DNA from 3 places in the Thalassospira sp. MIT1004 genome. Region 1 is predicted to be linked to each of the others. Evidence: predicted binding sites of a transcription regulator. Region 1 holds the regulator's gene; each other region holds the start of a gene.

Region 1 (8,087 bases):
AGGCCCGGAATGATCCGGGCCTTTTCTGTATCAATCGTGGCGCAGATTAACGCTTGTTGACCGGAACGAACGGACGTTCGGAAACACCGGTGAACAACTGGCGCGGACGGCCGATTTTCTGCGACGGATCTTCGATCATTTCTTTCCACTGGGCGATCCAGCCGACGGTACGGGCAACTGCGAACAGCACGGTGAACATGCTTTCCGGGATGCCCATCGCCTTGAAGATGATGCCCGAATAGAAATCGACGTTCGGATAGAGTTTCTTCTCGATGAAGTACTCGTCTTCGCGTGCAATGCGTTCGAGTTCCTGTGCAACGTCAAGCAGCGGGTCCTGTACGTTGAGTTCCTTGAGAACTTCGTGGCAGGTTTCCTGCATGACCTTGGCGCGCGGGTCGTAGTTTTTGTAAACCCGGTGACCAAAGCCCATCAGACGGAACGGATCGTTCTTGTCTTTTGCCTTGTTGACGAATTCCGGAATGTTTTTCACATCGCCGATTTCGTTGAGCATTTTCAGAACGGCTTCGTTCGCACCGCCATGTGCCGGACCCCAGAGGGAGGCAATACCGGCAGCGATACATGCAAAGGGATTTGCCCCCGAAGAACCGGCCAGACGGACCGTCGAGGTCGATGCGTTCTGTTCGTGGTCGGCATGAAGGATCAGGATACGATCCATTGCGCGCGCAAGGACCGGGTTGACTTCATAGTCTTCGCACGGGTTGCCGAACATCATCTGCAGGAAGTTTTCTGCATAGCCGAGTTTGTTGTTCGGATAACGGAACGGCTGACCGATCGAGTATTTATACGCCATCGCCGCGATGGTCGGCATTTTCGCGATCAGGCGATAGGCCGAAATCAGACGCTGGTTCGGGTCGTTGATGTCGGTGCTGTCATGATAGAAAGCAGACATCGCGCCAACCACACCGCACATAATGGCCATCGGGTGGGCGTCGCGGCGGAAACCGTTATAGAAATTGCGCATCTGTTCGTGCACCATGGTGTGCATGGTGATGTCATTTTCAAATTGCGCCTTGTCTTTTGCATTCGGCAGATCGCCGTAAATCAGCAAATAGCAAACTTCGAGGAAATCGGATTGTTCGGCAAGCACATCAATGGCATAGCCGCGGTGACGCAGGATGCCAACGTCACCATCAATATAGGTCAGCTCGGACTGGCAGGAGCCGGTCGAGGTGAAGCCCGGGTCATAGGTGAAATATCCGGTTTCGGAGTAGAGTTTCCGAATGTCGATTACAGACGGACCAACGCTACCCTCGATCACCGGCAATTCGATCGACTTGCCAGTGGCATTGTCGGTCAGTGTCACGGTGTGGGAAGTCTTGGAATTCTGAGCCATGACTATTTTTCCTTCCCTGTTTGAACGAACACGGTTTTCAAGTTGTGTGCAGCATAGTGCTGCGGCGCACAAAGCGCAAATTCAGTGTTTAAGTTTTTTATTTTACGCTGTTATTGGGCATCGAATTTGCGGATGCGTTTCAGCGTTTGGGATTTGCCAAGCACGATCATTACTTCGAAGATGCCAGGCGATGAGTTGGAACCGGTGAGCACGGCCCGCAAGGGCTGCGCGACTTTGCCGAGCTTCTGATCGAGTTTTTCGGCAATGTTGCGAACGCTTGCGTCAACGTTCTCTTCGGTCCAGCTTTCAAGCGCGTCGAGTTCCTTTGCCAGTTCGGCAAACAGGCCTTCGGGGGCGCTATCAATCAGGGACTGAGCTTTCTCGTTAAACGACATGACGCCGTCCGTAACGTAGAAGGCCGAAGAGTCGGCGAGCTCGATGAGTGTCTTGGCTCTTTCTTTAAGCCCTGACATGCCTTTGATCAAGATTTCTTTTTGCGCTGCGTCAATTGCATCGACGCCAATCTGTTTTGCGATCAGCGGTGCAATGTCGTTTGCAAGGCGGGTATCGTCTGCCTGACGCAGATAAACGCCATTCAGGTTGGTCAGTTTGGCAAAGTCGAAACGTGCCGCACCCTTGCCAACATCTTTGATGTCAAACCATTCAATGGCCTGTTCCTGGGAAATGATTTCCTCGTCCCCGTGACCCCAGCCAAGACGCAGCAGGTAGTTGTTCACGGCTTCGGGCAAGAAACCCATTTCATCGCGATAGGCATCAACACCCAGCGCACCATGGCGTTTGGACAGCTTTGCGCCGTCCGGGCCGTGGATCAGCGGAATATGGGCAAAGGTCGGGACATCCCACCCCATCGCATCATAAAGGGCCTTCTGGCGGAAGGCATTGGTCAAATGGTCATCGCCACGGATCACGTGAGTAATGCCCATATCGTGGTCATCCACCACGACAGACAGCATATAGGTCGGGGTGCCATCGCCACGCAGAATGACGTAATCGTCAAGCTGTTCATTGGCAACGCGGACATCGCCCTGTACCTGATCGGAAATCACGGCATCGCCGTCCTGCGGTGCCTTCAGACGCACGACAGGCTTGACGCCAGCCGGGGCGTCGGATGCATCGCGGTCGCGCCAGGTGCCGTCATATTTCATCGGGCGGCCTTCGGCGCGGGCCTTTTCGCGCATTTCCTGAAGTTCTTGCTGCGAGCAATAGCAATAATAGGCTTTGCCAGCCTTGATCAGTTCATGGGCGACTTCGGCGTGGCGGTCGCGACGGGCGAACTGGAAGGTCGGTTCTTCGTCTGCGGTCAGGCCAAGCCAGCTTAGCCCATCGAAAATGGCTTCGACGGCTTCGGGGGTTGAACGTTCCCGGTCGGTGTCTTCGATGCGCAGCAGGAATTTGCCGCCGGTGTGTTTGGCATAAAGCCAGTTATAAAGGGCGGTGCGTGCGCCGCCGATATGCAGAAACCCGGTCGGAGACGGGGCAAAACGGGTAACAACCGTCATTCACTCTATCCGTTGGCTGGATGTTGTTGCTTGTCGTAATGACTTTTGGCGTGCACGCTATAACACATATGCGGCGGTGTTGCACCACAGCCGATGATAGATAGAAACTGTGCGCCGGGCAGGCTATTGTACATTCGTCGAATAAGTCGTGATGGAATTAATAAAAATCAATATGTTGCGAGAATATTTTCGCAAACAGGATTGTTGTTGGCCGCGCGCAGAAATTCCTGGATTCTGTGCACGGTTATATTCTTCGGGTTGGGATGTGCGGCGTATTTTTCTCTCCCTGCGCGCCTGACGGTACAGCAAAGCGGCCTAGCGGTGATTCTTTTGCTGTCCGGATTGTGGATTTCGCGACGCTGGGTTTTGCCATTCTTTGGCATTCTGCTGCTGGCGGGTTTTTGTGTCGGGTTGCTGATTGCATCCATCCATCTTGAAAGGGCACCATCCGGGCTTCTCACCAAGACGCTTTACATGACAGAGATCGAGGGCGACATCACGCTTCTGGAACCACGGGGCGGGCGGATGCGTATGACCGTGGCACCAATGCGGATCGCGGGGCTTGAGGATACGGTATTTGACTGGAAGGTGCGATTGAGCCTTCCAGGTGGGGATGAGCTTTCCGTTGGGGATCATATCGTGGCAACGGCACGGCTGTTTCCGTTGCGCGCGGCGTCCGTGCCGGGCGACCCGGATTTTTCACGCGGATTATATCTGGACGGGATCGGGGCGACCGGGTTTGTTTTCGGCCATAAATATAGTGTGACCAAGAAGGCCGAAACAGGAATGATGCAGCCGGTTTCGGACCGGATCGAAAGTCTGCGCCTGACGATCATGACGGCAATCGATCAGAGCCTTACCGGCGCAGGGGCCGGGATTGCCAAGGCACTGATTGTCGGCGAACGCGGCGATGTCAGTGCGGAAATTGCCGATGATCTTCGCAAATCGGGATTGGCGCATCTTCTGGCGATTTCCGGGCTGCATATGGGGCTTTTAAGCGGGACGGTTTTCTTTTTCCTGCGGTTTGGCATGGCGGCCATTCCTGCCCTTGCGCTGCGGTTTCCGATCAAGAAATGGGCGGCTATCGGGGCGATGGGCGCAGCCGTGATCTATCTTGGCCTGTCAGGGGCCAGTGTGCCGACGCAGCGTGCCTTTGTGACGTTGACGATTGTCTGGATTGCGTTGCTGCTGGATCGGCGGGCGATATCGTTGCGGCTGGTGGCGTTTGCGGCGCTGGTTGTTCTGATCCTGCGGCCCGATGCGGTATTGGGGCCAAGCTTTCAGCTTTCCTTTGCGGCGGTAACGGTGCTGGTGGCGTTTTATGATGGTCCGGGCAGACGATGGTTTGACAAGTCGGTGGATCGGTCATGGCTATTCCGGCTTTGGCTGTTTTTTGCCGGGCTGGTGATGACCGGGTTGCTGGTTACGGCGGTGACCGCGCCGATCATCGGGTTTCATTTCGGGCGGATTTCGATGATCGGGATCGTGTCCAACCTGATTGCCATTCCGGTGATGGCGTTCTGGGTGATGCCGATGATTGTGGCGACGCTTGTTCTGATGCCGTTCGGAGCCGGGGGACTGGCATTGTGGTTGATGAAGCCGGGACTGACATTGTTGATTGAAACCGCAAGCCTTGCCGCCGATCAGGCCTGGGGGCTTTGGCATGTCGAGCAGTTTAGTGCCGTATTTGCCATCGGCATCATGATGGCGATGGCCTGGTGGCTGGTCTGGCGGGGGAACGCGATTGCCCGGTTTGCTGTCATTCCGCTATGCGTGGCGATTGCGGCGCAAATCCTGTATCGCCCGGCGGATATTCTGGTTTCGGGGGATCAGGAAAGCTGGGCAATTCGCGACAGGGTGCGCGACAAACTTGTCCTGCCCGAAGGCATTTCGGATTTTCAGCAGTCGGTCTGGATGGCGCGATTTGGTATCGCCGATCATGATGCCGGCAATGTCATCGAAAAATGCGACGCAACGGTTTGTTCCGTCAGGATCGCCGGACGGCAGGTGATCATTGCCAATGATCTTGCCAATCCGTTCTATGCATGCCGCCATGGCGATATGATCATCAGCCTGAAACGCGATATGCCGCGTGATATCTGTGCGCCGGATGTGACTGTCATCGATGATGACCTGTTGTGGTGGCAGGGGGGCGTCTCGGTTGCGTTGCGGCCCGATGCCGCCCCGGTGATCGAAACCGTGCGTGAAACGTCCGGCATCTGGCCGTGGATTATCATCGGGGGCAGGGTGGTCAAATAAAAAACGCCGCCGGGCAAGGCCGACGGCGTTTCTTTCGGTTTCTTTCGGTTTGTTCGGTTTATTCGGTATTCTATCAGTATTGGCGGAGCAAACCGATCAGACGTCCCTGAATGCGGACACGATCAGGCGACAGCGCGCGCGTTTCATAACGCGCATTGGCCGGTTCCAGCAGAACTTCGCCACGGCCACGTTTCAGGCGTTTCAGAGTGGCTTCGGCGTCGTCGACCAGTGCGACAACGATGGAGCCATCATTGGCCTGTTCGCAACGCTGGATCAGGACGGTGTCGCCATCGAGAATACCGGCATCGATCATCGAATCACCGGAAACTTCAAGCGCATAGTGATCGCCGGTTCCCAGAAGCGCTGCCGGGACCTGCACCATTGTGGTCTGATCGCGAAGGGCCTCGATCGGGGTACCCGCCGCAATCCGGCCAAACAGCGGCAGGGAAACGGATTCACCCGATTCCGAAAAGGCCGAAGGCACGGTTGCCGGCCGATGCGCAGCCTTTCGCGCGGAGGCGATAGAGGTAACATTGTTGGGCGTTTCCGCCGCGTCGTCATCATTATTATCCGGAAGACGCAGGACTTCGAGCGCGCGGGCCCGATGGGCGAGACGGCGAATAAAACCGCGTTCCTCAAGCCCGGTGATCAGTCGATGAATGCCGGATTTGGATTTCAGGCTCAGGGCTTCTTTCATCTCGTCAAAAGAGGGTGAGATACCATGATCGCGAAGGTAATTATCGATATAGACCAGCAATTCGTATTGCTTGCGCGTCAGCATGATTTTTCCCGAACCTGTAATAAGAACAAACCGAATACATGAATGTTCTACTTTGGTTCTGCTTGTTCGTCAAGCACCACAACCCGAAAAATCACCGTTTAAGGGCATTCTTTCGGTCAAGAAACGAAATTTGGGTATTTCCAGGGATCAGTCGGCGGTGAAAGTACCCGACTTTCCGCCTTCCTTGTGGGCAACGCGAATATCGGTAATCCGCATGGCTTTATCGACCGCCTTGCACATATCGAACACGGTGAGTGCGGTAACGGAAACGGCGGTCAGGGCTTCCATTTCCACCCCGGTTTTGCCGGTGGTTTTGCAGGTCGCGACAATATCTACCGCATCGGTGGCAGTTGCGAGTTCCAGCGTGACTTCGACCGAGGTCAGGGGCAGGGGGTGGCAAAGCGGGATCAGGTCAGCGGTTTTCTTGGCGCCCATAATCCCGGCAAGCTGGGCGATGCCAAGAACATCGCCCTTTTTATGGCCGCGTTCGGCAATCAGCCGGGCCGTTTCCGCCGACATCAGGACACGGCCCTTTGCGATGGCGACGCGCGCGGTATCGGTCTTGGCCGAAATATCGACCATGACGGCGTTACCAGCGGCGTCGATATGCGAAAGTTTGTCTGCCATGCCTGTGTCTTGTTCCGTTATCAGGCCGCGAGGCCAAGAATATTGCGGGTGGCGGCGGTGACGTCGTCCTGACGCATAAGACTTTCGCCGATCAGGAAGCATTGCGCGCCGACCTTTGCCATGCGGGCGAGGTCATCGTGCGTGAACAGGCCGCTTTCGGCGACCAGCATCCGGCTGTCATCAACCATGCCAGCGAGTTCTTCGGTCGTGGTCAGGGAGACTTCGAGCGTTTTCAGATTGCGGTTGTTAACGCCAAGCAGCTTTGATTTCAGTTTCAGGGCGCGTTCGAGTTCCGGGGCGTTGTGCACCTCGATCAGGACATCCATGCCAAGGCTGTTTGCGGCGTCTTCAAGCTCGGCGGCCTGGGCGTCTTCGAGGGCTGCCATGATCAGAAGGATGCAATCGGCACCAAGGGCCCGGGCTTCGGTCACCTGATAGGGATCAAGCATGAAATCCTTGCGCAGGACCGGCAGATCAACCGCGGCACGTGCCGCGATCAGATAGCTGTCATCGCCCTGGAAATAGGGGATGTCGGTCAGGACCGACAGGCAACTTGCCCCACCGGCCTTATAGGCCTGTGCCAGAACGGGCGGATTGAAATCCGGGCGGATCAGGCCCTTGGACGGGGATGCCTTTTTAATCTCGGCAATCAGGCCGTAACGACCATCCGCAACCGATGTTTCAAGCGCCCTGATGAAGCCGCGCGGTGCGGATTGTGATCTGGCTGCGGTTTCGAGGTCGGCAAGTGACTTTCGCGCCTTGCAGGCGGCGATGTGGTCGCGTTTGTCGTTACAGATACGTTCGAGTACGTCGCTCACGCTGCGGTCCCCTGATTGGAAATGCGGACTAGTGCCTGCAGGGTTTCTGCGGCTTTGCCAGAATCGATTGCGGTGCGGGCCTTTGCGATGCCATCGGCAAGATCGGTTGCGATGTCGGTCACCACAAGGGCGGCTGCGGCATTCAGCAGAACGATATCGCGATAGGCGCTTTTTTTACCGGCAAGAAGATCGAGAATGGCCTGCGCGTTTGTCTGGGCGTCGCCGCCTTTAAGCGCATCAAGGGTGACGATTTCAAGGCCGTAATCTTCGGGGTTGATTTCAAAGGTCGTGACTGCGCCGTTTTTGACTTCGGCGACAAAGGTCGGGCCGGTTGTTGAAATTTCATCAAGGCCGCTATGACCATAGACAACCCACGCATGTTCCGAACCCAGGCGGTTCAGCACATGGGCAATCGGTTCGACCCATTCACGGGCAAAAACGCCCATGACCTGGCGTTTGGTTTTGGCCGGGTTGGCCAGCGGTCCCAGAAGGTTAAAGATCGTGCGCGTACCCATTTCAACGCGGGTCGGCATCACGTGACGCACCGCCGAGTGATGGCGCGTTGCCATCATGAAGCACAGATTGATTTCCTTTAGCGCCTTTTCGAGAAGCGCCATATCGGCATCAAGATTGACGCCAAGCGCCAGTAGGACATCAGCCGATCCCGATTTTGACGACGCCGCGCGGTTGCCGTGCTTGGCAACGATGGCGCCGCAGGCCGCCGCAAC
Region 2 (8,087 bases), on a different contig from region 1:
TGGTTGCGGTGCTCACATGTTTGGGCACAAAAAGCACACCCACAATAAGAAACAAGCGGACGGTCAGGCTGAGGCAATCCGATGGGAGCACCCTCAGTCCGCCGTTGACCCGGTTTGTCATAAAACTGTCGATCCGCGCATCGCCAAAACAGCCATTTATGGCGGTGAAGTATTCTACTTCTGTTCAGACACCTGTCGTTCGAAATTTGAAGTGTCGCCAGATACCTATGTCGATGGCAGCGCAATTAGCCGACAAACTCACGTATCGCCAAGCTAGTTCAGCGAAATCAATAGGCGGCAGCAACAGGACCAGGGTTGACTAGTTCCCTTGGTCTCACGTGTCTTCGAATATTTGATACATACGCATAAAACAAAGGCCCGAAGAAAATGAAAAAACAAATCAATTGGCCAAAGTATTTGGTTATCGGTTTTTTCGCAGTAGGGATCATCGCCATGACCCTGAATTCGTTTCTGCCCGGGAAAGATGACATCAAAGATCTTGAACTGACCGATAGCGGAATTGCGCTCCCCAGTTTCAGCAAGGAAGCCATGGTAGGAAACCAGCTTTTCGATATGAACTGTGTTGCTTGTCACGGAGGCAATGCAACAGGCACAGAGCAAGGCCCGCCGCTGATGCACAGAATCTACAATCCGGGACATCATTCAGATCGCGCATTCTATCTAGCTGTTCAAAACGGGGCAAAACAACATCACTGGCCCTTTGGCGATATGCCAGCCCAACCTCAGGTAAGTTCGGAACAGGTATCGCGGATCATTCGTTATATACGCGAGCTGCAGGAAGCAAACGGCATTATGTACCAACAACATCAAATGTGAGGCAGGGATGGATCATCAATCAGAATACAAGAAAAACAGTATCTCGCTCGTTGGCGCGATATCCATGGGCACCGGTGTTATGATCGGGGCAGGAATTTTTGCTTTAACGGGACAAATTGCCGAACTTGCAGGAAAGTGGTTCCCGTTGTCGTTCCTATTTGGCGCACTTGTCACTGCTTTTAGCGCATATACATATATAAAGATGTCAAATGCTTTCCCGTCCGCGGGTGGGATCGGAATGATCCTTCAAAAAGCATACGGGTCAGGAGCCATAGCAGGTGGCGCAGCATTACTGATGGCCTTTTCGATGGTTATCAACGAGAGTTTGGTGGCAAGAACATTCGGAACCTATGTCTTGCGCGCATTTGACTTGACAGAGCTTGAAGTTCTTATACCGGTCTTGGGTGTCTGCCTGATCATTTTTGCATACGCTGTCAACAGAGCTGGGAACAAATCGGTTGGTGTGTTTTCAATGGTCATGGCCACACTGAAGATCGGTGGAATTGCTTTGTTTGCAATTGCAGCTCTGTGGGCTGGTGGATATTCGTTCGAGCCGTCATCAACTGACGGCGCGAGTTTTCCTCTAGCCGGTTTTGTAGCATCAATTGCTCTTTCAATTCTAGCCTTCAAAGGATTCACTACGATCACGAATAGCGGCGCTGAAATCGTGAACCCTCACAAGAATGTTGGCCGTGCGATCACGTTCTCAATCCTGATTTGCGTTGTCGTATATATTCTCGTGGCGCTCGCTGTTGGCTCAAGTCTTGGCTTGGATGAACTGATAAAAGCCAAAGACTATGCCCTTGCCGAAGCCGCAGCGCCTGCATTGGGCCCTACCGGATTTTATCTGACTGTGCTGCTCGCAGTCGTTGCGACGGCCTCCGGTTTACTTGCAAGCGTGTTTGCTGTCTCAAGAATGCTCGCGATGCTGACTGATATGGAGATGATCCCACACAGTCATTTTGGAATGTCCGGTTCAATCAAAGACCACACGCTTGTTTACACGGTTGTCGTGGCAGCGCTGTTGACAATCTTTTTTGATTTAAGCCGGATCGCTTCACTTGGAGTGTTTTTCTATCTCGTCATGGATGTGCTCATCCACTGGGGATGTTTTAAGTATCTACGGCAGGAAATAGGTGCACGCGGCTTTGTTATGATTACAGCGATTGTCTTTGACATCATCGTATTGCTCGTTTTCGCCGGCATGAAATTGCAAAGCGACCCATCCATTGTTCTCATTGCAACCTTGATGATTGTTGCTGTGTTCATTTTTGAACGTTGGTTCCTGTCAAACCGGATAAACCAATCGGCCAAGGCGCACAGTCACGATCACTCAGGACATTGATAAACCGCAGTGACATTGAGGCATAACAGCAGGAAGCAGACCATGTCTGAGCATCATCATAAAAAGCACCAGCATAATCACAGAACGTCGGATCAAGCAGAACATGCAACCGATCCTGTTTGCAGCATGTCGGTCACGCTGGATTCCGATACACCACGCTCACCGTACGGCGATGAGACATATTACTTCTGTTCCCAGAAATGTAAGAGCAAGTTCGATAGCTCTCCTGAAAGCGTATTATCCGCAAAGGAAGAGACATCTGCTGCAAACAGCGCTTCGTCATCCGCTTCTCGCCGCTACACCTGCCCGATGCATCCGGAGATCATACGATCCGAACCTGGTTCCTGTCCGATCTGCGGAATGGCACTGGAACCGATGGATATACCAACAGAAAATGAGGAACCAAACCCCGAGATTCAAGACTTCAAAAAGAGATTCTGGTTAGGCGCAGCTCTTACGGTGCCGCTGATTGTCCTAACGATGGGGCCCTTTGTTGGTTTGGGTTTCATCCGAGAAATGATTGGAGAACGCGTTACTCTTTGGGTTGAGTTAATTCTTGGAACGCCTGTCGTCCTGTGGTCTGGCTTCCCATTCATGGTTCGTGGATGGAATTCTGTGGTGAACCGTTCTCTCAACATGTTCACATTGATCGGGATGGGTGTTAGCGCAGCTTATATATTTAGCGTCGTCGCAGTGATTTCTCCTGACATTTTTCCTGATGGATTCAGAGATGCACAGGGACATGTCGGTGTGTACTTCGAAGCTGCAGCTGTCATCGTTGTACTTGTGCTTCTTGGCCAACTGTTGGAATTGGGGGCTCGGGAACGAACCGGTTCGGCAATCAAGGCGTTATTGGGTCTTGCTGCAAAAACAGCCCGCATTATTGAAGATGATGGTTCTGAACGGGAAGTTCCTCTTGAAGATGTGACCGTCGGAATGAGCTTGAGAGTTCGTCCAGGTGACAAGATACCTGTCGATGGCGTTGTCGTTGAAGGACGATCGTCAGTTGATGAATCCATGATCTCGGGTGAACCCGTTCCAATTGAAAAGAATCCAGATGATGATGTAACCGGAGCAACAATCAACGGGAATGGCAGCCTGATTATCCAAGCCAAACGGGTTGGCAAAGATACTGTCTTGAGCCAAATCGTTGATATGGTCTCTAATGCTCAGCGAAGCAAAGCGCCAATCCAAAAGGTTGCAGACACGGTTGCAGGCAAGTTTGTGCCTGCTGTTATCCTGGTTGCTTTAGTTGCCTTCGTCGCTTGGGCCATCTGGGGACCAGATCCGTCATTGTCATACGGGCTTGTCGCAGCAGTCGCTGTTCTGATCATTGCGTGTCCTTGCGCTCTTGGTTTGGCAACACCAATGTCAATCATGACCGCTACCGGTCGTGGTGCGCAAATTGGTGTGCTCATTAAAAATGCAGAGGCCCTGGAGCGATTAGCGAAGGTCGATGTGCTCATCGTCGATAAAACCGGGACTTTGACAGAGGGTAAACCGAAACTAGCAGGTGTAATCGCTCAATCAGACTATCAGGAGGAGGAAGTTCTCTCTGTCGCTGCGGCGCTCGAAAAAGGATCCGAACATCCATTGGCTGACGCCATTGTTAGTGCTGCTCAGGAGCGCGGCTTGTCCCTTGATAAGGCAGAGGACTTTGAAGCTGTAACCGGTCAGGGCGTCACCGGAAAGGTGGATGGCAAGTCGGTTGCCCTAGGTAATAGTAAACTCCTTCAGACTCTCAATATCGATCATTCTGCTGTTGATAAAACAGCAAATGATCGGCGAGATATGGGGGAGACGGTAATGCATGTCGTTATTGATGGAAGAATTGCCGGGCTCATTTCCGTAGCCGATCCGATCAAGGACACGACGTTGGAGGCTTTAAAGGCGCTCAAGAAGCAAGGCTTCAGAATCGTCATGGCAACCGGTGACAACCAACGAACAGCAAAATCCGTTGGCAATAAACTTTCCATTGACGAGATTCGGGCCGATGTCTCCCCAGAAGACAAAGCCAATTTAATTATGGAACTCAAGGCTGAAGGCCATCAGGTAGCCATGGCAGGTGATGGCGTCAACGACGCCCCTGCTCTTGCTCAGGCTGATGTCGGAATTGCGATGGGTACGGGCGCTGATGTTGCAATTGAAAGTGCTGGTTTCACCCTCGTCAAAGGTGACTTGAGCGGGATTGTTAGAGCCCGAGAACTCTCGGAAGCAACGATGCGCAATATCCGGCAAAACCTCTTCTTTGCGATGGTCTATAACGCAGCCGGTGTGCCTGTTGCTGCGGGTCTGCTCTATCCGTTCTTTGGCATTCTCATCTCACCAATGTTTGCAGCTGCAGCCATGAGCTTATCCTCGGTATCAGTCATTGCGAATGCACTGAGGTTACGTCGAGCAAGTTACTAGCATCCCAATATTGACTGATTGGGCGAGGGGTGAACCAGACAAGGCTGACTTTAATACAGGACAGTTCACCCCTCGCCCATTTTAAATGACATACCATCCAGCACTCAGAACTTTAAATCTCTTCTGATCCGTTCCCAAAATTCATCTGTCGACTTTTTACACTTGGTAGCCAGAAATCTATTTTCATCGAATTAGTGTTGATGCACTTATCTTCTAACCACCTATATAATTTGACTGAACAGTTTTTGTGTGAACAAAAATAATAATATATTTGTATTTACTCTTTTAAATCAAAGCTCTGAATAATAACAAACTATATTAAATGTAATATAAACAATGACGGATGCGCGATCGCGCGTAGCGACGAGGCGAAAGCGCTGGGAATCAAAATGGGCCAACCTTTGTTCGAGATCCGCGACCTGGTACGTCGGCATAATGTGATCGTCAAATCGAGCAACTATGCATTGTACGGCGATATCAGCCGTAGAGTGATGACACTGGTTGCGAGTGAGGTGCCTGACAGCGCGATTTACTCGATTGATGAAATATTCATCGACCTCGACAATATGTCGATTAATCACGATCAATGGGCGCGTGATTTAAAGGCGAAGATCCTGCGTGAAACAGGCATACCGGTAGGTATTGGCATATCCACGACAAAAACGCTGGCGAAGATCGCGAACCGCTTGGCAAAGAAATCATTCAAAGCTGATGGCGTACTGATGCTGAAGGATCAGAAGTGGATTGATCTCGCCCTCGAACGAACCGAAGCAGGCGATGTCTGGGGCGTGGGCCGAAAATTCGCCCAAAAGCTCGCCAGCATCGGAATTACCACTGCCCTTCAGCTCCGCGACATACCGGATCAGGCAGCACGACAAATGATGACAGTGGGTGGCTTGAAAACCGTGCGGGAGTTGCGCGGCATATGCTGCTCGGATCTCGATGACAGCCCGGCACAGCGGGAAACTGTGTGCGTGTCCCGATCATTTAGCAAAGAAATTGACGACAGGGAAATGTTGAAAGAGGCGCTTTTGTCTTTTGCCGGTCGGGCCTGCGCAAAACTGCGTCGTCTGGAACTGGTGGCGTGCCGGCTTCAGCTTTTTATTCTGAGCAACCGCTTCAGAAGTGATCGACCACAATTCTCGAAAGGGTGCGAGTTGACATTAACCCCCGCAAGCAACGACACCCGGCAGATCTGCAAGCATGTCGGCGAGAATATTGGTCGGATATGGCAAAACGGCCTTCAGATAAAAAAGGCGGGGATTTTGCTGCTGGATCTGTGTCGGCCGGAAGATGCGCCCAGAGATTTGTTTTCAGGTTCATGCAGAACGGAAAACCCTCTCATGCAGGCACTCGACCAGTTGGAAGTCCGGTTTGGCAAGGAAACAGTCATGACCGGGCGATTAGCCAGGAGAAGCGGCCCGGACTGGTTCATGACGACAGATAACAGATCCCCGAACTATACGACGCGATGGCAGGACATTCCGACAGTTCGATAGCCTTCAAGAAAAGGGGCACCTAATGTAAACCCCTTTTCTATCTTACCATAGCCAAGATTAAAATGATTAGGGAGTGCTTCGAAAATAACCGAAAGATCTAGGCTCCCTCCTGCCCCCCCATCTTCTTCTTCAGCTCATCAACAAATCGCTTTGCCCAAGGCGCACCACTCATCACGACATCCGGATCTAGTGCTCCAAGCAATTTAAAGGAATGCTGCCCCTTGCCATATTGAGACTTAGTTCTGCAATCTTTAGTAGCCTCAGAGAGAGATTGGAACACCTGCGCCTTCCTCACTTTTTCCGATGGATTCTGAACTGAGGGCAGCTTGCCTGCCTTGAAATCCTGACCGAAGAAGTCCTTCAAGCATTTTCGATCCACCAAAAACCAGCTTTCCATACATTGGGTCATCAAGTGGCAATCAGTGTCCTTCACACCGTCTGGCTTGTCCCATCCGTCCCCTTCGCGAAGCTTCAAATGTTTCCAAGGCTGCCAAGTATCCGGATTCCCTGCCTCATGTTGAGGTGATACTTCAGTTTCACTGTCTACAAGCAGAACGGCATCTTCACCGTTTGAGACCGCCGTACAGTAGGACTCATAAGCATTCTGACGACCACCACAGGCAACTATGCGAGGTTTTTTTCCATCAAAACCTGCTTTACTAAGAAAGTTTGAGAAACTTTGGCGACATTCGGCTTTTAGCGCTGAGACGTCGCCTCCCCCCTCTACATATAACTTTACAGTTACCACCGTGTTCCCCCAATTTCACCACGCGTCCAAAGCTGGCCTAATCTGTACTTTTCTAACCAAGGCTTCAGTTTTTCGGCATTAAGACGCGTTAAAGAGGTTCCACTGTCGGTTTTCTCCGCAACAAGAACTGACTCCGGAGTATCTGACATGGCATCAACCAATACATCGGAGTGAGTCGTAACAATAAGCTGCGTACGGTTCGATGCCTCTTTAAGAAGCTCCGCCAACTTAGGTAAAACATCTGGATGTAACCCGAGCTCCGGCTCCTCAATACATATTAACGGAGGAGGATTTGGATGACACAAGATAGCTAACATGCAGAGATATCGAAGTGTTCCGTCGGAAAGCCTCGTTGCCGGAATTGTAAAACGTCCCTCATGAAAGAATACCTGTACCGTCCCGCCCTCAATCTGCACATCGAAGTCATCAATTCCGTCATAAAGGACACGCAAAGCATCAAGGAGTTTCCTTTTCATCTCCGGCTCCCTGCGAAGGCGATTCAGAACCAATCCAAGATTACTACAATCAGCCTCTAATAAATCATTTGGCAAATCAGCCTTCTGCGCTAAACGAGGAGGGGTGTAACGGCCAAAACTCCACTCTCTATAAAGACGCATCTTGGCGAAGTTATTGCCCAGAAAAGTGAGTTCAGGGTATTGGTCAGGGTCTTTACGTTGTGAGAGAATTGAAGCCGTTGGATCAATCTCCTCGTACTGCAAACGTCGCTCATTCCCCTTCACGTTGAGGACCCCATGACCGTTCTCAAAGTGGTAATAAAAATAAGGCTTCTCGTGACCCGCATCAGGCTTCTCGTTCTCAATTCTCTCATCAAGAATTTCGAACCGCTGTCCGACCTCAGTAAAGCTTAAAACATATCGTAGATTTGTCGGTCCTTTGGGATATTCAAAAACTGCATCAATTGTTGCAACGGGAAGTTTCTTTATAGCCCCTTTCCAGAGCCAATCACGCACACCTCCACCATCGCGAATTGGTGTAAGCAGTTCCTTTGGCGCAGATCGAATTAACTCAATCGCTTCGATCAGATTAGACTTTCCAGAACCATTTGGACCGACTACGACGTTTAACGGCCGGAGTTGGATCGCTTCGCTTGAAGTTCCATAGCTTAAGAACCCGGTCAAATTAATGGATTTGAGCAAATTAATTTCCTCCAATCAGTGCAATGCCGTTAAGTTCGGTCATATGCGGATTCCCTCTTATTAAAAAAGCACTCAAAGCAAACCGCCAGAAC
Region 3 (8,087 bases), on a different contig from region 1:
AGGGGAACTTTACCCGTGCCGCAGCCCGCATCGGCATCGGTCAACCGCCGCTAAGCCAGCAGATCCGCGATCTTGAAACCGAAATCGGCACCCAGCTATTTCATCGCGTCCCGCATGGCGCGGAATTGACCGAGGCCGGGATTGCCTTTCGCGATATCGTGCAGCATTTCCCGGAACTGGCGGAACGCGCCATCCGCGCCGCCCGCCGTGCGGGCCGGGGTGAAATCGGCTCGATCCGGGTGGGTTTTACCGCATCCGCCGCGTTTAGCCCCAGCGTCCCGCGCGTTTTCCGCGATTTCAGGCGCGCCTATCCCGGTGTTGAAATGACGCTGGAAGAAAACAATTCCGCCCGCCTTTTGAATGCGCTGATGGATGAACAGCTTGATGCCGTCTTCCTGCGCCAAGGTGCTGCCAACAGCGATGCCATCAAACTGCATCGCCTGAAATCCGAACCGATGCTGATCGTGCTTCCGGCGGGTCATCCCGCCGCCCGGCATGAAACGGTTGCGCTCGAAACCCTGCGTGACGATGCCCTGATCCTGACCCCGCGCCAGGTCGGACCAACCCATTTCGATATCGTCGTTGCCGCCTGCCGTGCCGCCGGATTTGAACCGGTCATGGGGCAAAGTGCACCGCAATTGGGCTCGGTGATCAACTTTGTCGCCGCCGAACTCGGTTTCTCGCTCGTCCCCGCCGCCATGGCACAATTGCAGGTCAATGGCGTCGTCTATCGCAAGGTCGCGGGCGATGTCCCGATGGCGCATCTCGCACTGGCCTATCGCAGCAACGATATCTCGACCGTACTGCGCAATTTCGTCAGCCGCACGCTGAATGCGCATCACAATGCGGAAACGGAACCAACCGGCTGAATTAAAGCCTTTTCGCCACTTTCAAATAAGGGATTATCACTCCCGCACTGGCAAGCACCTGAATTTGGGCTAGATTAACCCCAACACTGAAATCCGGCGCGCCGTTTTCGGCCTGCGCCCAACTGGGATTATGCCTATGCCCCGTTTTTCCGTTCTTGATCTTTGCCCCGTTAACGAGGGCGAACACCCGCGCGATGCGCTTCGCAATACGCTTGAACTGGCCCAGCATGCCGAAAAGCTCGGCTTTCATCGTTACTGGCTGGCCGAACATCACAACATGCCCGGCATTGCCAGTGCCGCAACATCGGTTGTCATATCCCATGTGGCTGCGGGCACCAAAACCATCCGCGTTGGTTCGGGCGGTGTGATGCTGCCCAACCATGCGCCATTGGTGATTGCCGAACAGTTCGGCACCCTTGATGCGCTTTATCCCGGCCGTATCGATCTTGGCATCGGACGCGCACCGGGAACCGACCAACGCACCGCCGCCGCCCTTCGCCGTGACATGCACGGCACCGAGGAACGCTTCATCCAGGACGTGCTTCAGGTTCAGCAATTCCTCGCCCCCCTTGAAGGCAACCCGCCGATCCGCGCCGTTCCGGGTTATGGCTCCGAAGTCCCGATGTGGCTTCTGGGTAGCAGCCTGTTTTCCGCTGATCTGGCCGCCCGTCTTGGCCTGCCCTTTGCCTTTGCGTCACACTTTGCGCCCGATATGCTGATGGATGCATTGTCGCTGTATCGTCACCGGTTTGAACCAAGCAAACAGCTTGATAAACCCTATGCGATTGCCGCGATGGGATTCTTCGCCGCCGATACCGACGAGGAAGGCAAATTTATTGCCACCTCCATGCAGCAGCAATTCCTGAACTTGCGGCGCGGTTCGCCGGGCCAGTTGCCTAAACCGGTCAAATCGATGGATGACATCTGGAACCGGGTGGAAAAGGCCGGGGTTGATCATGCCATGCGCTGTGCCGCAATCGGCTCGCGCGATACGGTTCGCAAAAAGCTGCGCGACTTCATCTATATGACCAAGGCCGATGAAATCATGGTCACTGCCAATATCTTTGATCACGCGGCACGTCTGAAATCATTCTCAATTGCCGCAGAACTGCGCGACGAACTTGAAACCGAACAAACCGCGCAAAACTGCGCCTGAAACAATTAGTCAGACAATAACCGGGCTCGACTGAAACCAGCCGGGCCCGGTTTTGTATTTCATCATACGAAATGCCATAACTGTTTTCTTGCGCTTGCAGATGCGCTGGGACAAGATGTCGGCCCGGTTGGAAAATCAACCGCAACACATTGTTCCAAAAGGTTTTGGCTCGCCCCGATGACAGACTTCCTTCTGGCTGCCCTGCCGATCGCCACCATTCTGTTTCTGATGATCAAGGCAAACTGGGGCGCGGCACGCGCCGGTGCTGCCGCATGGTTCGTCACCGTTGCCATCGCCATGATCGCGTTTGGTGCGCCGACCGATATGCTGATCATCGCGCAGGCCAAGGGCGTGATGCTGGCCCTATACATTCTTTATATCGTCTGGGCCGCTCTGATCCTTTATTTCGCTGCCGAAGAAGCCGGTGCAATCAAAACCATCGGGCGGGCCATCCGCCAGTTAACCGACGATCGCCCGCTGCAATTGCTGATCCTTGGTTATGTGTTTGCCACCTTCCTGCAGGGTGTCGCCGGGTTCGGTGTGCCGATTGCGGTGATCGCGCCACTTTTGCTCGGCATGGGGTTCTCGCCCGTCATCGCGGTTGCAGCCCCGATGATCGGCCATAGCTGGTCGGTGCTGTTTGGCAATATGGCAACCTCGTTCGAGGCCCTGATTGGCGTTACCAGCATTCCCGGTACCGAACTGACGCATTATTCCGCCATTCTGCTTGGCCTGTCGGGCTTTACCTGCGGGGCGGCGGTTCTGTGGCTGGATGGCGGTTTTCGCACCGTGCGTCGCCGGATCGTGCCGCTTGTGCTGATTGCCGGGGTCATGGGTGTCGTTCAATATCTGATGGCGAATTACGGCGTCTGGACACTGGGCGGGTTGACTGCCGGGATTGCCGGGCTTGTCACCTCGATCATCGTCACCCGGTTCTGGAAACCCCATCCCGATGACGTTGCCGAAACCACCGAAGACGACGACCATCATCACATGCCTTTGATCGAGGCATTGACCCCCTATCTCGTTTTCATGGTGATTGTCGGCATCGCAACTTTCATCCCCCCGGTCGAGGATTTCCTGTCGGGCCTTCGCCTGACCTTCGATTTCCCGGCGGTTTCAACCGATCTCGGCTGGAATATCGATGCCGAAAGCGCCAAGCCGATTGCGATTTTCGGCCATCCGGGCGCGTTGCTGCTTTATACCGCCGCCATCAGCTTTGCCTTCTTTAAAATTCGCGGACGCTATGACAACGGCATCGCCAGACGTATCTGGCAACGCACGGCCAAAAGCGGCCTTCCGACCAGCATCGGCATGGTGCCGGTCATTGGCCTTGCGATTATTATGGATCACGCGGGCATGACCTATGCCTTGGCCGAAGGCGGTGCTGCGCTGTTTTCCGGCTCCTTTGCCATCGCCTATCCGGTGGTAGCCCCGGCAATCGGGGCATTGGGTGCCTTCATGACCGGCAGCACGAATAATTCCAACGTGGTCTTTGGCATGTTCCAGCGCCACACCGCCGAACTTTCGGGCATTTCCACCGCCCTTGTTCTGGCCGCACAGGCAACCGGCGCATCGCTTGGCAGCATGCTGGCCCCGTCAAAAATCCTGGTCGGCTGTTCGACGGTCGGGCTTTCGGGCAAGGAAGGACCGGTATTATCGGTCGTGCTGAAAACCGGTGTGCTTCTGACCGCCCTTTGCGGCTTCATGGCGCTGGGCCTGTTGCTGATTGCGATGATCGGGGGATAAGACCATGAAAAACAAACTGTTCAATCCGGTCTTTCTGTTTCTGGCATCCCTGATCCTGCCGCTGGTCGCGTTCGAAGCCCTGATAAACGAAGATGCCGCCCTTTCAGGTATCCTCTCTGATATTCCGGTGGGCGGCATTCTGTTTGGCCTGTTCGCGGCCATCATGGCGCTGATTGCCATCAAGAAATAATGCGATCCCGGCCCGATATCAGGGCCGGAACATCGCAAGCTTGATGCCAAACGCAATAAACACGCTGCCGGTCACGGCCTTTAATGCGCGCTGGAACGATCCACTGCGCGCCATCCCGCTCAGGCGCGACAGCAAAATGATCATGGCCGAAAACCAGATGATATTGATGCTGGCATGCACACACACCAGCATGAAGGCCGATGTAATCGCCCCGTCACCGACCGGAATGAATTGCGGAAATGCCGCAAGATAGAAAATCGATACCTTGGGGTTAAGCGCATTGGTCAGAAACCCCTCGCCATACGCCACCAGAAGCGTCCTGCGGCGTTTGGCCGGGGCCACTTCGGCAACGGTTTTAACCCCGCGCCACGCCTCACGCAGCGCCTTGAACCCGACCCAGCAAAGATATGCCGCACCGGCAATCTTCACCATCATGAACAGTTGCGCCGACTGCACCAGGATCACCGAAATCCCCAAAATCGACAATGTGCCATGCAAGTAAAAGGCGGTCACGAAACCGGCAACATTGGCAAAACCTGCCGCACGGCCCGATGTCGGAACGGTTTTGGCAATCAGAACGCCATTGGGGCCCGGTGACATCACCAGAAGGGCGGTGACAAGCGTAAAGCTGACAAACTGTGTCCAATCCATCGGAATGGCTCCATAAAAAGGGTGGCCACGAAACTATAGATGGATTGTCAAAACCGGCAAGCGCGCGATTGTACCGATACATGACAATCGAAAAGGCAATTTAAAAGGTCGACAAAAGACGGGGCTCAATAGTCCGCCTTTGCGCACCTCGCACTGTTTCCTATCCATAAAACGCAATGGATATCCACTTCGCGCAGGAAAATATCGCATCCCTGCCGTTGCTGTGGCGACCCATGCGCAAATCCCCTAATCCTCGGACTTCCATTTCATGAACTGGCTTAACTGCCGATCTGACTGATGCGCAAAATGCCAGCGATTTTTCCTGCCGCGCATAAGCCAGATCAAAATGATTGAAGACAAAAATGAAAAAATATGCGGTTGGATTTGTCTGTAGCTGCGCCGTCGCTTTCGCGCCATCCGCGCATGCTCAGGACGCAGATGGCGGCAACAAATGGGGACCGCATATCGACCTTGAAGGCAAGGCAGGCACAGACCGCAACCTTGGCGAAACCGATCTGTTCATTCCGCTATGGCAGGATGACGATACCTTGACCTTTGCCAATATCCGCGCACGGATGGATGATGCCAACAGTCACGAAGGCAATTTCGGTGTCGGCATTCGCCAGATGCTTGATAGCGGCTGGAATATTGGCGGCTATGGCTATTTTGATCGCCGCCACAGCGCGTATGACAACAAATTCAATCAGGTGACTTTCGGGGCCGAAGCCCTCTCGCTTGACTGGGATTTTCGCGCCAATGCCTATATGCCGGTCGGCAAGACAAGCTATATCGAAGACAGTCTGAGCACGGTGGATTTTTCCGGCACCACGATCATGTACCGTCAGGGCGAAGAACGCGCCCTTCGCGGTTTTGATGCCGAAATCGGCTGGCGCGCACCATTGTTTGAAGCCACGGCACCACAACAATTGCGCCTTTACGCAGGCGGCTATCGCTTTACCGACGACGATGTGGACACGGTACAGGGACCTCGCGGGCGGCTTGACCTGACCTTTGATGAAATACCGTTCCTGTGGCAAGGCTCGCGCTTTTCGCTGGGGGCTGAAATCCAGCATGACGATCCGCGCGGCACACAAAGCTTTGCCAGCTTCCGCCTGCGCATCCCGCTTCAGGATTTTGGCGACAATCCCAAACCGCGCCTGAACGCTATCGAACGCCGCATGACCGATCCGATCATGCGCGACATTGATATCGTCAGTCAGGCTGGGCAATTCACCACGGCGGAGGAAATAACAAGCACGGCCAACGGCAACACCATCACGCTTGTCAGCAGCGCAACAACAGCAAGTGCCGACCTCGCCACGACCATCTCATCCGCCGGTACCAATTCGACCGTGGTCCTGAATGGCAGTTTTGCCAACGTGAACAGCCGCCTTGATGTTCAAAACGGCCAAACCATCATGGGAACGGGCAATCTTGATGTTAAAACACCTTCCGGTCGTACTCTGACCATCACCACACCGGGTGCCAGCCTAAGCGGCCAAGGCGGCACTCCGCCCGGCTTTGGCAGTCCAAGCCATATTTTCAACATGGCCGACAATAGTCGCCTTGTTGGCGTTACTGTCTCAACCACCTCCGCGGGTGCGACCACAGCAGTGCGGATCAACGGCGTGAATAACGTCGAAATCATCAATAGCACATTGACCAGCAACGCTACGGGCAACACGTCCTTTGGCATACAGGTTATCGGAAACGCACAAAACACCGTCATTCGCGGTAATACGATCACAGCCACCAGTAACGATACCTTTGCCTATGCCCTGTCAGTCATCGGATCAGACAATCTCGTCTTCGAGAACAACACACTCAATGTCAGCGGGGCGACAAACAACCACCTGATCTTCTTTAACCTGAACAATACGAATCTCTCCGGCGCCGGTAACAGCGGCAATGTAAGCACATGCAATGTCGGTGGCGGGACAAACACCGGCTCCATCAGTTTCACGACAGCAACGCCGACCTGCCCGTAATCAGGAATGCTGTTGATAACCGGATGATGTCAAATCAACGGCCTGCCGCTGTCCGCGTTGACATCTGCGCGGGCAACCTGGGCACTGCGTATTTCGCTTGAATGTTCCTATTTTGTTCTATAATTTGAACATATGCGAAACATCATCGAACCAACACCCGATCACATCGAAACCGCCCAACCGGGCGAAGGCTGGATCAATCCGGATTTTGATCCGGATCTGCTGCCCGCGCGCCGACAAAAGGGCCGCGGGGCGGTATCGAACATTGATGGCCGATTTGAACGCCATATCCATCAGGCGGTCGATGATGGCTGGATGACCAGCCTGATGGAAGATCAGGACGCGCCGCGCATCCGCACCACCCTTGGCATTGATGGCGCGCGCAGCGTGATCACCAGAAATCAAAGCCCCGATGTGCCGTTTGACCGTTCGATCAATCCCTATCGCGGCTGTGAACATGGCTGCATCTATTGCTTTGCCAGGCCAACCCACGCTTATCTGGGCCTGTCGCCAGGCTTGGATTTTGAAACAAAACTGTTCTGGAAACCCGACGCCCCGACCCTTTTGCGCAAACAGCTCGCCGTCAAAAGCTATATGCCCGCCCCGATTGTCATTGGCACCAGCACCGATCCCTATCAGCCGGTTGAACGTGAAAAACAGCTGACCCGCTCAATCATCAGGGTGCTATCGGATTGCCAGCATCCGTTCTCACTCATCACCAAGGGCGCACTTGTCACCCGCGACATTGATCTGATCGCGCCAATGGCCGCAAAAAACCGCGCGTCGGTCGCAATATCGGTCACAAGCCTTGATCACAGATTATCCAACCTTCTCGAACCGCGTGCCTCTGCCCCGCACCGTCGGCTTGATGCCATTCGCAAACTTGCCGATGCCGGTATCCCCGTCACGGTCCTGTGCGCGCCAATCATTCCCGGCCTGAATGACATGGAAATCGAAAATCTGGTTGCCGCGGTTCATGACGCCGGGGCAACGTCCGTATCCCACATCGTCGTCCGCCTGCCGCTTGAAATCGCCGATCTGTTCGAAGAATGGCTTGCGGCCCATTATCCTGATCGCAAGGCAAAGGTCATGTCCCTGATCCGCCAGATGCGCGACGGCGAACGCTATCAATCCGAATTTGGCACCCGCATGCGCGGCACCGGCCCGATTGCCGACCTGATCGCCAGACGGTTTGATGCTGCACGCAAAAAACACGGCATGACCGGCCGGTCGCTCAACCTTGATTGCAGCGGCTTTGTCCGCCCCAGCGCGAACGGGCAAATGTCGCTGTTCTGATATCACCAGCGACATCGCCCTCCTCACACCCAAGCCTTGCTCGCGCGACAGGCGCACATCAACCCGATCAATCCGCCCCAATCACTCCGCACGACGGATCAGCATTGTCCTTTGGCCGCCAACGGTAAGGCGCAATACCTCGCCATCATCAAACGCGTAACTGAGGATATGATGATCAGGATCCACAA

What was found. Region 1 encodes LexA, which represses DNA repair genes until DNA is damaged. Its sites were predicted from a motif close to ATGTTCTANTTTGGTTC; they were not measured.
Region 2: the regulator LexA is predicted to act here: its motif matches at 4,843-4,859, upstream of BC440_RS03060 (Y-family DNA polymerase).
Region 3: the regulator LexA is predicted to act here: its motif matches at 6,705-6,721, upstream of BC440_RS21460 (PA0069 family radical SAM protein).

What each region holds. Positions count from the first base shown of each region.
Region 1 covers NZ_MCAO01000022.1:154,691-162,777, forward strand. The annotation lists gene BC440_RS09300 (citrate synthase) at 47-1,354, opposite strand; gene gltX (glutamate--tRNA ligase) at 1,465-2,874, opposite strand; gene BC440_RS09310 (ComEC/Rec2 family competence protein) at 3,196-5,133, shown strand; gene lexA (transcriptional repressor LexA) at 5,207-5,914, opposite strand; gene moaC (cyclic pyranopterin monophosphate synthase MoaC) at 6,062-6,541, opposite strand; gene trpC (indole-3-glycerol phosphate synthase TrpC) at 6,562-7,359, opposite strand; gene trpD (anthranilate phosphoribosyltransferase) at 7,356-8,087, opposite strand, start outside.
Region 2 covers NZ_MCAO01000005.1:88,431-96,517, forward strand. The annotation lists gene BC440_RS03040 (YHS domain-containing protein) at 1-277, shown strand, start outside; gene BC440_RS03045 (cytochrome c) at 388-837, shown strand; gene BC440_RS03050 (APC family permease) at 845-2,182, shown strand; gene BC440_RS03055 (heavy metal translocating P-type ATPase) at 2,225-4,591, shown strand; gene BC440_RS03060 (Y-family DNA polymerase) at 4,921-6,090, shown strand; gene BC440_RS03065 (DUF4276 family protein) at 6,188-6,838, opposite strand; gene BC440_RS03070 (AAA family ATPase) at 6,832-7,995, opposite strand.
Region 3 covers NZ_MCAO01000047.1:80,899-88,985, forward strand. The annotation lists gene BC440_RS21430 (LysR family transcriptional regulator) at 1-869, shown strand, start outside; gene BC440_RS21435 (LLM class flavin-dependent oxidoreductase) at 1,006-2,025, shown strand; gene BC440_RS21440 (L-lactate permease) at 2,203-3,774, shown strand; gene BC440_RS21445 (hypothetical protein) at 3,779-3,964, shown strand; gene BC440_RS21450 (LysE family translocator) at 3,983-4,615, opposite strand; gene BC440_RS21455 (inverse autotransporter beta domain-containing protein) at 4,978-6,603, shown strand; gene BC440_RS21460 (PA0069 family radical SAM protein) at 6,736-7,899, shown strand; gene BC440_RS21465 (tyrosyl-tRNA synthetase) at 7,981-8,087, opposite strand, start outside.